2 regions of the Streptomyces sp. NPDC050509 genome follow, and region 2 is predicted to be linked to the other one. Evidence: riboswitches for the same ligand, from Rfam matches in the RefSeq annotation. Region 2 holds a riboswitch; the other holds the start of a gene.
The links. A riboswitch is a leader RNA that binds a small molecule or an ion and turns the genes downstream of it on or off. The one in region 2 is predicted to bind glycine.

Region 1 (5,342 bases), on a different contig from region 2:
CGCCGGGCCGTGTCCGGGATGTGCCCGCCCCGTTGTCCCGCCCCGTGAACCGTTGTCCCGCCCCCTCGAACCGCCCCGCTGTCCCGCCGCGCGAACCGCCCCGCGAGCCGCCCCGTCACCGTGGCGGCGACATGCCCGCGACTACGGGTCCTACCCGCCCCGGCCGGTCGTATCCCTCCGTCGTACCCCGGACGGAATACGGCGGACGGTTGTACGGAGGTTCGCACGCAGGGTCGTGCGGGGGGCCATGTGGGGGGGGGCCGTACGGAGGCCGTACGGAGGCCGTACGGAGGAATCCCCGTCCGGCCGTCCCGCCTACGCCCGCTCGTAGAAGGGCCTGACCTTCGCCAGCATCCACTCGCCGACCGGATCCTGTGTCAGGTCCAGCAGCAGGAGGTTGACCGGCCAGGCCACCGGTACCCGGCCGAGCGCGCGGCCGAGCGCGTCCATCGGCGCGTTGCGGTCGGCGGCCTCCCAGGAGGAGAGCTGGACGCCGATGAAGAGCACCGGCGGCTCGCCCTCGACGCTGGCGAGCGCGCGGCGGGCGGTGGCCACCGTGCCCGTCGCCCCGAACTCGGCGGCGGCGGCGGAGAGGAAGTCGACCGGGTCCTCCTTCCAGTCCGGCTGGAAGAGCCTGACCCGGCCGCCGCTGGCCGGTCCGTCGAGCGGCGTACGCCCCACCCGGCACAGCTCGGCGACGGCGAGCGGCGGCAGCGGCGCCCCGACCGCGCCACCGGGGTTGATCGCGATGCCGAGCTGCGGGGGCAGTCCGCGGGCGAAGTCGCGGGCCGGCGCGACGGTGAACGCCATGCGGTCGCCGACGCAGCTGAGGAACTGCTGGTGCGAGCTGAAGACCGGGACGTACGCGGCGCCGTCGATCTCCACCGTCGGCAGATCGAGGTCGGGGCTGTCGGGGCCGCCCCCGTTGGGCAGCGGCACCCAGACCTCGCTGCGTCCGAGCACCTCGACCAGCCGTCCGCCCGCGGCGTCATTGCCGAGCGAGGCGGTGAGCACCTCTTCCAGCTCGTTGCCCGGCCATGCTGTGTTCACCACTGTGCACCTCTCCACCCCGTCCGCCCAGGACCCTGCCGCAGCACCCTAACGCCGCAGGCCGCGGGGTGCGCCGCGCCGGTCGCCCCGGCGCGTGGGTCACTCCGTGTCCGGTGCCGTTAAGAAGGCGATCCGCTCCAACGCGCCCGCCGCGTCCCGGTCCAGCAGCACGGCGGAGGCGCACCCTTCCGGGAGCCGGCCCGCCTGGGCGTCCGTGAGCAGCCGGCCGACCGCGCCGCGGTGGCGCGCGAAGGCGTACCCCGAGACGCCCCGGCCGCGCTCGCGCTGGCCCTCCCTGGCGGTCTCGGGCGCCACGTCCAGCAGGAGCAGGTGCAGCCGGCGTCCGCGCGCGAGAGCCTCCCTGGCGAGCCAGCGCCGTACCCATGTCTGCGTACCGCAGTCGTGCACGACGAGGCTCGCGCCGGAGCGCAGCGCGCGCCGGAGCCCCGCGTAGTGCGCCGTCCGTACCAGGGGGCGGTAGACGGCGTAGGGCAGCGCGGGCGGCATCAGCCGCGCCCAGCGGTCCCGCGCGTCCTGGGAGTCGATGCCGCGGCCCTCGGCGGCCCGCCGGATCAGCGTGGACTTGCCGCTGCCGGGCAACCCGGAGACGACCACCAGGTCCCCGGCGTCGAAGACCAGCCCGTCGGGGCCTCCTCCCTGTCCCAGCCCCCGCAGATCGCGCACGGCCGGCGCGGCGGGCGCGCTCATCACCCCGGCGGGACCCGCCGGGGTGGGGCCCGCCGGGGTGGGGCCCGCCCCCACCGGGCCGTCGCCGACCACGCTCACGCCCTGCTGTGCGGGCACACCCGCGGTCGTGGCACATGTGCCGGACCCCTGCGAGATCATCGCCGTCCCCCTGTCAGCTCAGTCCGTGTCAGCTCAGTGCGTATCAGCTCAGTGCGTCTGGCCCATGACTCTTGCCCATGAAGTGTAAAGACTTGGTAATGTCCCGCAAGCTTCTCACTCGTACCCGCGACGCGCCCGGCCATCCGCGCGACGGCGTGCCGACCGGCCGCGCCGCTCCGCGGCGGCCCGTGCGATGATGTGCCCGCCAACTGCATACCGGCCGTTTGAATCCGCGCGGGAGAGTCCCGGTCACCGTGTGCGCCGGGCGCCGAAGGAGCAAGTACCTCCCTTGAATCTCTCAGGCCCCGTACCGCGTGGATGAGGCAGATCTGAAAAGCGGGCCGCCTTGTCGCGGCTCCACCCAAGGTGCAAGTCATGACCTCCTTTACGCGGGGTCGTGATGAACCTCTCAGGTTCCGATGACAGATGGGGAGGATCGTCCTCGCCGTCATGCCCTGGGAGCCACACCGATGAGCCATGTCCCCCCGAGCAGCACCCCCCGTCGTACCGCCCTCGACGCCACGCACCGCGCGCTGGGCGCGACCATGACCGACTTCGCGGGCTGGGACATGCCGCTGCGCTACGGCAGTGAGCGCGACGAGCACACCGCCGTCCGCACCCGCGCCGGGCTCTTCGACCTCTCCCACATGGGCGAGATCACCGTCACGGGGCCGGACGCCGGACGGTTCCTCGACCACGCGCTCGTCGGCAACATCGGCGCCGTGGCCGTCGGCCGGGCCCGCTACACGATGATCTGCCGGGAGGACGGCGGGATCCTGGACGACCTGATCGTCTACCGCCTCGGCGAGGACACGTACATGGTCGTCGCCAACGCCTCCAACGCGGGGACCGTCCTGGACGCGCTCACCGCCCGCGCCACGGGGTTCGACGCCGCCGTACGGGACGACCGCGACGCGTACGCGCTGCTCGCCGTCCAGGGCCCGGAGTCCCCCGGCATCCTGAAGGCGCTGACCGACGCCGACCTCGACGGGCTCAAGTACTACGCGGGCCTGCCGGGCACCGTCGCCGGGGTTCCCGCCCTGATCGCGCGGACCGGCTACACCGGTGAGGACGGCTTCGAGCTCTTCGTCGAGCCCCGGCACGCGGAGGAGCTGTGGAAGGCGCTCACCGAGGCCGGCGCGGGGGCCGGGCTGGTGCCCTGCGGGCTCTCCTGCCGTGACACCCTCCGTCTCGAAGCGGGCATGCCGCTGTACGGGAACGAGCTGTCCACCGCGCTGACCCCGTTCGACGCGGGCCTCGGCCGGGTCGTGAAGTTCGACAAGACCTCGAACGGCGGCGACTTCGTCGGCCGCGCGGCGCTGGAGGCGGCGGCCGAGCGCGCCGCGTCCGCCCCGCCGCGCACGCTGGTCGGCCTGATCGCCGAGGGCCGCCGCGTCCCGCGCTCCGGGTACCCGGTGGTCGCCGGCGGCGCCGTCGTGGGCGAGGTCACCTCGGGCGCCCCGTCGCCGACGCTGGGCCGGCCGATCGCGATGGCGTACGTGGACGCCGCGCACGCCGCGCCCGGTACGGCGGGGGTCGGCGTGGACATCCGGGGCTCCCAGGAGCCGTACGAGGTCGTGGCGCTGCCGTTCTACAAGCGCCAGAAGTGATTCGTCCGTCGTCCGTTCGCTGTTCGTTCGTTCCGTACCGTCTCGGTCCGTAAGACAGCGGTTCCGCACCACACCCCCGCGTACAGGAGAATTCAGGTCATGAGCAACCCCCAGCAGCTTCGCTACAGCAAGGAGCACGAGTGGCTGACGGCCGCCGAGAACGGCGTGTCGACGGTCGGCATCACGGAGTACGCGGCCAACGCCCTCGGCGATGTCGTGTACGCCCAGCTTCCCGAGGTCGGTGACACGGTGACCGCGGGCGAGACCTGCGGAGAGCTGGAGTCCACCAAGTCCGTCAGCGATCTGTACGCCCCGGTGACCGGCGAGGTCACCGAGACGAACCAGGACGTCGTGGACGACCCCTCACTGGTGAACTCCGCGCCCTTCGAGGGCGGCTGGCTGTTCAAGGTACGCGTCACCGAGGAGCCGAAGGACCTGCTCACCGCGGACGAATACGCAGAGTTCTCCGGCAACTGACGTGACGCAGCTCACCCGGCCGACCCCGCACCAAGACACCCCAGGGACCGTGATGTCTTCGAAGTCGCTTCTGAACGCCTCACTCCACGAGCTGGACCCCGACGTCGCCGCCGCTGTCGACGCCGAACTCCACCGCCAGCAGTCCACCCTCGAAATGATCGCCTCGGAGAACTTCGCCCCGGTCGCGGTCATGGAGGCCCAGGGCTCCGTACTGACCAACAAGTACGCCGAGGGCTACCCGGGCCGCCGCTACTACGGCGGCTGTGAGCACGTCGACGTGGTCGAGCAGATCGCCATCGACCGGGTGAAGGCGCTCTTCGGCGCCGAGCACGCGAACGTACAGCCGCACTCGGGCGCCCAGGCGAACGCCGCCGCGATGTTCGCGCTGCTCTCCCCCGGCGACACGATCATGGGTCTGAACCTCGCGCACGGCGGGCACCTCACCCACGGCATGAAGATCAACTTCTCCGGCAAGCTCTACAACGTCGTCGCGTACCACGTCGACGGCGAGACCGGCCAGATCGACATGGCCGAGGTCGAGCGGCTCGCCAAGGAGTCCCGCCCGAAGCTGATCGTGGCCGGCTGGTCCGCGTACCCCCGTCAGCTCGACTTCGCGGCCTTCCGCCGGATCGCGGACGAGGTCGGCGCCTACCTGATGGTCGACATGGCGCACTTCGCCGGTCTGGTCGCCGCCGGGCTGCACCCCAACCCGGTGCCGCACGCCCACGTCGTCACCACGACCACGCACAAGACCCTCGGCGGTCCGCGCGGCGGCGTGATCCTCTCCACCAAGGAACTGGCGAAGAAGATCAACTCCGCGGTCTTCCCCGGCCAGCAGGGCGGCCCGCTGGAGCATGTCATCGCGGGCAAGGCGGTCTCGTTCAAGGTGGCGGCCACGGACGAGTTCAAGGAGCGCCAGCAGCGCACCCTGGACGGCGCCCGGATCCTCGCCGAGCGGCTGGTGCAGCCGGACGTGACCGAGGTGGGCGTCTCCGTCCTCTCCGGCGGTACGGACGTGCACCTGGTCCTGGTCGACCTGCGCAACTCGGAGCTGGACGGCCAGCAGGCCGAGGACCGGCTCCACGAGGTCGGCATCACCGTCAACCGCAACGCCGTCCCGAACGACCCGCGCCCCCCGATGGTCACCTCGGGCCTGCGGATCGGCACCCCGGCGCTCGCCACCCGCGGCTTCACCGCGGAGGACTTCACCGAGGTCGCCGACATCATCGCGGCGGCGCTGAAGCCGGAGTTCGACCGCGAGGCACTGGCCGGCCGGGTCACCGCGCTCGCCGAGAAGCACCCGCTGTACCCGGGCCTGTAATCCCGTCCCGGGTACGCCGGGGCACCGCGCACGCCGGA
Region 2 (5,342 bases):
GCCAGGCGGCGCCGCGACCGGGCCGTCTGACCAGGCCCTTTCCGCCCGACCGGCCCCCGCGTGGCGGCGTCCCGGGCCGATTGTCAGTGGTGTGAGGCAGCATCAGTGGTGTGAGAACCGCGCCGACCGTCCTCCATCTGGACATGGATGCCTTCTTCGCCGCCGCAGAGCAGGCCGCGAAGCCGAGTCTGCGCGGAAAACCGGTGGTCGTCGGCGGTCTGGGCCCGCGAGGGGTGGTCTCCACGGCGTCCTACGAGGCACGGCGGTTCGGGGTGCACTCCGCGATGCCGATGGCCCAGGCGAGACGCCTCGCGCCGAACGCCGCGTATCTCGTGCCGCGCTTCACGCTCTACCGCGCGGTCAGCGAGCAGGTGATGGGGCTGCTGGGCCGGCTCTCGCCGCTGGTGGAGCCGCTCAGTCTGGACGAGGCGTTCGTGGACCTGGAGGCGGGCGGCTCCGCCGATGACACGGCCTCGGCGCTGGCGACGGGGGAGCGGCTGCGCCGGGACATCAGGGAGCTGACCGGGCTCAGCGGCTCGGTGGGGCTCGCCGGGTCCAAGATGCTCGCGAAGATCGGTTCCGAGCAGGCCAAGCCGGACGGGCTGGTCCTGATAGAGCCCGGTACGGAGCGCGAGCTGCTGGGGCCCATGACCGTACGGACCCTGCCCGGGGTGGGGCCCGCGACGGGCGAGCATCTGCGCCGGGCCGGTATGACGACGGTCTCCGACCTGGCCGAGGCGGGCGAGGACGAGCTGGTACGGCTGCTGGGCAGGGCCCACGGCGCTTCGCTGTACCGGATGGCGATGGGGAACGACGACCGGCCGGTGGTCTCCGAGCGCGAGGCCAAGTCCGTGTCGGTCGAGGACACCTTCGACACGGACCTCCACGACCGGGTGCGGGTGCGTACGGAGGTGGACCGGCTGGCGGAGCGGTGCGTGCGGCGGCTGCGGGCCTCCGGGCACTCCGGGCGGACCGTCGTCCTCAAGGTGCGCAGGTACGACTTCTCCACGCTGACCCGCTCGGAGACGCTCAGAGGCCCCACGGACGACCTGGGCGTGGTCAGGGAGGCCGCGGGGCGCCTGCTGGAGTCCGTGGACACCACGGGCGGCGTACGGCTGCTCGGGGTGGGGGTGACAGGGCTCGCCGACTTCACGCAGGAGGACCTCTTCGCGCAGGCCGCCGCCCGCGAGCGGGAGGCGCAGGAGCATGCCGACCCGCTCGGCGAGGCCGCGGGCGCGGGTCAGGGGGACGCGGGGGCGGAGGGCGGCGCGGGGGAGCGGGGGGAGGGGGTGGCGGCCGTGGGGGACGGGGCGCCGTCGGCGGCGGGGCCCGCCGGACTTCCCGAGCCGTCCGAGGAGCGCCGGTTTCCGGCCGGACACGATGTGCGCCATGCCGAGTTCGGTCCCGGCTGGGTGCAGGGCAGCGGGCTGCGGAGGGTCACCGTACGGTTCGAGGAGCCAGGGTCCGCACCGGGGTGGGTGCGGACGTTCTGGGTCGATGATCCCGATCTGGAGCTCTCCGAGCCGCTGCCCCTGGTGCCGGAGACGGGGCAGTCGCGTCAGTCGTCCTGGCCCGCCAGCCGCCCGAAGTTCCGCTCGGAGTCCCGGTCCGAGCGGGCCGCGGGCCCCTCCGGCGGTTCCGGGGCCGGCAGGGCGAGGCCGTAGTGGTGGTAGAGCTGAAGCTCCTGCTCGGGGGAGAGATGGCGGCCGACACCGAAATCGGGGGCGTCCTTGATCAGCGCCCGTTCGAACGGGACCCGCAGCCCCTCCGCCTCCAGTGTGCTGGGGGCGAGGGGGACGAAGGCGTCACGGCTGAAGAGCCCGGTGCGGACGGCGGCCCATTCGGGCGTACCCGTGGCGTCGTCGAGATAGACCTCGTCGACCGTGCCGAGCTTGCGCCCCTCCCGGTCGTACGCCTTGCGTCCTATCAGGCTGCGCGGATCGATATCGGTCTCCACGGTCCCTCCAGCGGGTCGCAACTGCTCGTAAGCACTACAGAAGTGCAGAACCGGGGCGACGGCCACTCGAAAGTTGCCCGGAAGATCCCGCTGGTAGGCTGGCAAGCGGCTGCTGACCCCGCGCGGGAGAGTTCTCCGGTGAGCCCACCGGAGGCGCCGAAGGAGCAAATCCTCCCCGGAATCTCTCAGGCCCCCGTACCGCGCGGACGAGGTCACTCTGGAAAGCAGGGCGGACGCCGGACCGTACGGCATCCGCTCTCACCGACGGTGAAAGCCGGACCGCCGCACGGCGGACCGGTGAAGCTCTCAGGTCGAGATGACAGAGGGGGAGGCCGTTTAGGGCACCCGCGCCTTGGTGCCCCCACAGGTCGTGGCAGACCAGGAGGCCTCCGTACATGAACGCCCACCGCACGCCGCTCGCCCAGCTTGAGCGTGGCATCCCCTTCGAACAGCGCCACATAGGCCCCGACGCGGGGGCGCAGGCGAAGATGCTCGCGCAGGTCGGCTACGGCTCGCTCGACGAGCTGACCGCCGCCGCGGTACCCGACGTGATCAAGAGCGCCGAGGCGCTGAACCTCCCGGACGCCCGCACCGAGCCCGAGGTCCTCGCGGAGCTGCGCTCGCTCGCCGACCGCAACCAGGTGCTGGCGCCGATGATCGGGCTGGGCTACTACGGCACGTTCACCCCGCCGGTGATCCTCCGCAACGTGATGGAGAATCCGGCCTGGTACACCGCGTACACGCCCTACCAGCCCGAGATCTCCCAGGGCCGGCTGGAGGCGCTGCTCAACTTCCAGACCGTCGTGGCCGAGCTCACGGGGCTGCCGACCTCCGGCGCCTCCCTGCTGGACGAGTCCACCGCCGCCGCGGAGGCCATGGCGCTCTCCCGCCGCGTCGGCAAGGTCAAGGGCGGTGTCTTCCTGGTCGACGCCGACACCCTGCCGCAGACGATCGCCGTGATCCGTACCCGCGCCGAGCCGACCGGTGTCGAGGTCGTCGTCGCGGACCTCGGTGAGGGCATCCCCGCCGAGGCCGTCGAGCGCGGTGTCTTCGGGGTGCTGCTCGCGTACCCGGGCGCCTCCGGGGGCGTACGGGACCTCAGGCCCGTGATCGAGCGGGCGCACGAGCTCGGCGCGGTCGTCACCGTCGCCGCCGACCTGCTCGCGCTGACGCTCCTCACCCCGCCCGGCGAGCTGGGCGCCGACATCGCCGTCGGCACCACCCAGCGCTTCGGCGTCCCCATGGGCTTCGGCGGACCGCACGCCGGCTTCATGGCCGTACGCGAGAAGTTCGCGCGCAGCCTACCGGGACGCCTCGTCGGGGTCTCCGTCGACGCCGACGGCCACCCGGCGTACCGGCTCGCGCTCCAGACCCGCGAGCAGCACATCCGCCGCGAGAAGGCCACCAGCAACATCTGCACCGCGCAGGTGCTCCTCGCCGTCATGGCCGGGATGTACGCGGTCTACCACGGCCCCGACGGGCTGCGCTCCATCGCCCGGCGCGCCCACCGGTACGCGGCGGTGCTCGCCGCGGGGCTGCGGGCCGGCGGGGTCGAGGCCGTGCACGCCGCGTACTTCGACACGCTCACCGTCCGGGTCCCGGGACGGGCCGCCGAGGTCGTCGCCGCGGCGCGCGAGGGCGGGGTCAACCTCCGCCAGGTCGGCGCCGACCAGGTCTCCGTGGCCTGCGACGAGACCACCGGCCGCGCGCAGCTCGCCGCCGTGTGGACCGCCTTCGGTGTCCAGGGCGACATCGACGCGCTGGACGCGGCCACCGACGACGCGCTGCCGGCCGCGCTGCTGCGCACCGACGACTACCTGACGCACCCCGTCTTCCACGAGCACCGCTCCGAGACCGCGATGCTGCGCTATCTGCGCCGGCTCGCCGACCGCGACTACGCGCTGGACCGCGGCATGATCCCGCTCGGCTCCTGCACGATGAAGCTGAACGCGACCACCGAGATGGAGCCGGTCACCTGGCCCGAGTTCGGCGCGCTGCACCCCTTCGCCCCGGCAGAGCAGGCGCAGGGCTATCTGACGCTGATCCGCGAGCTGGAGGAGCGGCTCGCCGAGGTGACCGGGTACGATGCGGTCTCCCTCCAGCCCAATGCCGGGTCGCAGGGCGAGCTGGCCGGACTGCTCGCCGTACGGGCGTACCACCGGGCCAACGGCGACACCGGGCGCACCGTCTGCCTCATCCCGTCCTCCGCGCACGGCACGAACGCGGCGAGCGCGGTCATGGCCGGGATGCGGGTCGTCGTCGTCAAGACCCGCGAGGACGGCGACGTCGATGTCGAGGACCTGCACGCCAAGATCGAGCAGCACGGCGCGGAGCTGGCCGTCCTGATGGTCACCTACCCGTCCACACACGGGGTGTTCGAGGAGCACATCGGCGACATCTGCGCGGCGGTGCACGACGCGGGCGGCCAGGTGTACGTCGACGGCGCCAACCTGAACGCGCTGGTCGGGCTGGCGAAGCCCGGCCGGTTCGGCTCCGACGTCTCGCATCTCAACCTGCACAAGACGTTCTGCATCCCGCACGGCGGGGGCGGCCCCGGTGTCGGTCCCGTCGGCGTACGGGCGCACCTCGCCCCGTACCTGCCCAACCACCCGCTCCAGCCGGCCGCCGGGCCCGAGACCGGCGTCGGGCCGATCTCGGCGGCGCCGTGGGGCTCGGCCGGCATCCTGCCGATCTCCTGGGCGTACGTACGGCTGATGGGCGGGGAGGGCCTCAAGCGCGCGACCCAGGTCGCGGTGCTCGCCGCCAACTACATCGCCAAGCGCCTGGAGCCGCACTACCCCGTGCTCTACACCGGCCCGAACGGACTGGTGGCGCACGAGTGCATCGTGGACCTGCGCCCGCTCTCCAAGGCCACCGGGGTCAGCGTCGACGACATCGCGAAGCGCCTGATCGACTACGGCTTCCACGCGCCGACGATGTCGTTCCCCGTGGCGGGCACGCTGATGATCGAGCCCACCGAGAGCGAGGATCTGAACGAGATCGACCGCTTCTGTGAGGCGATGATCGCGATCCGTGCGGAGATCGAGCGGGTCGCGTCGGGTGAGTGGCCCGCGGACGACAACCCTCTGTGCCACGCCCCGCACACGGCCGCCGCGCTGGGCGGGGAGTGGGAGCACGCCTACAGCCGCGCCGAGGCGGTCTTCCCGGCCGGTGTGTCGGCCGCGGACAAGTACTGGCCGCCGGTCCGCCGTATCGACGGCGCGTTCGGCGACCGTAATCTGGTCTGCTCGTGCCCGCCGGTGGACGCGTACGACAACTGACGTACGGGGCGTACGCGGCGGCAGGCGGCGTACGAGACGTTCGTGGACATGCGTCGGGGCCGGTGCGGAGTGAGTCTCCGGGCCGGCCCCCGTTCTTCCGGTGG

Region 1: another riboswitch for glycine. It lies ahead of gcvT (glycine cleavage system aminomethyltransferase GcvT); the one in region 2 lies ahead of gcvP (aminomethyl-transferring glycine dehydrogenase).

Annotation. Positions count from the first base shown of each region.
Region 1 covers NZ_JBITHL010000022.1:5,036-10,377, reverse strand. Annotated here, with positions in the region: gene ACIBJC_RS37695 (enhanced serine sensitivity protein SseB) at 316-1,050, opposite strand; gene ACIBJC_RS37690 (AAA family ATPase) at 1,150-1,854, opposite strand; glycine riboswitch at 2,122-2,219, shown strand; gene gcvT (glycine cleavage system aminomethyltransferase GcvT) at 2,367-3,506, shown strand; gene gcvH (glycine cleavage system protein GcvH) at 3,606-3,983, shown strand; gene glyA (serine hydroxymethyltransferase) at 4,036-5,304, shown strand.
Region 2 covers NZ_JBITHL010000011.1:8,648-13,989, forward strand. Annotated here, with positions in the region: gene ACIBJC_RS28795 (MerR family transcriptional regulator) at 1-30, shown strand, start outside; gene ACIBJC_RS28800 (DNA polymerase IV) at 111-1,664, shown strand; gene ACIBJC_RS28805 (PRC-barrel domain-containing protein) at 1,559-1,957, opposite strand; glycine riboswitch at 2,071-2,168, shown strand; gene gcvP (aminomethyl-transferring glycine dehydrogenase) at 2,353-5,238, shown strand.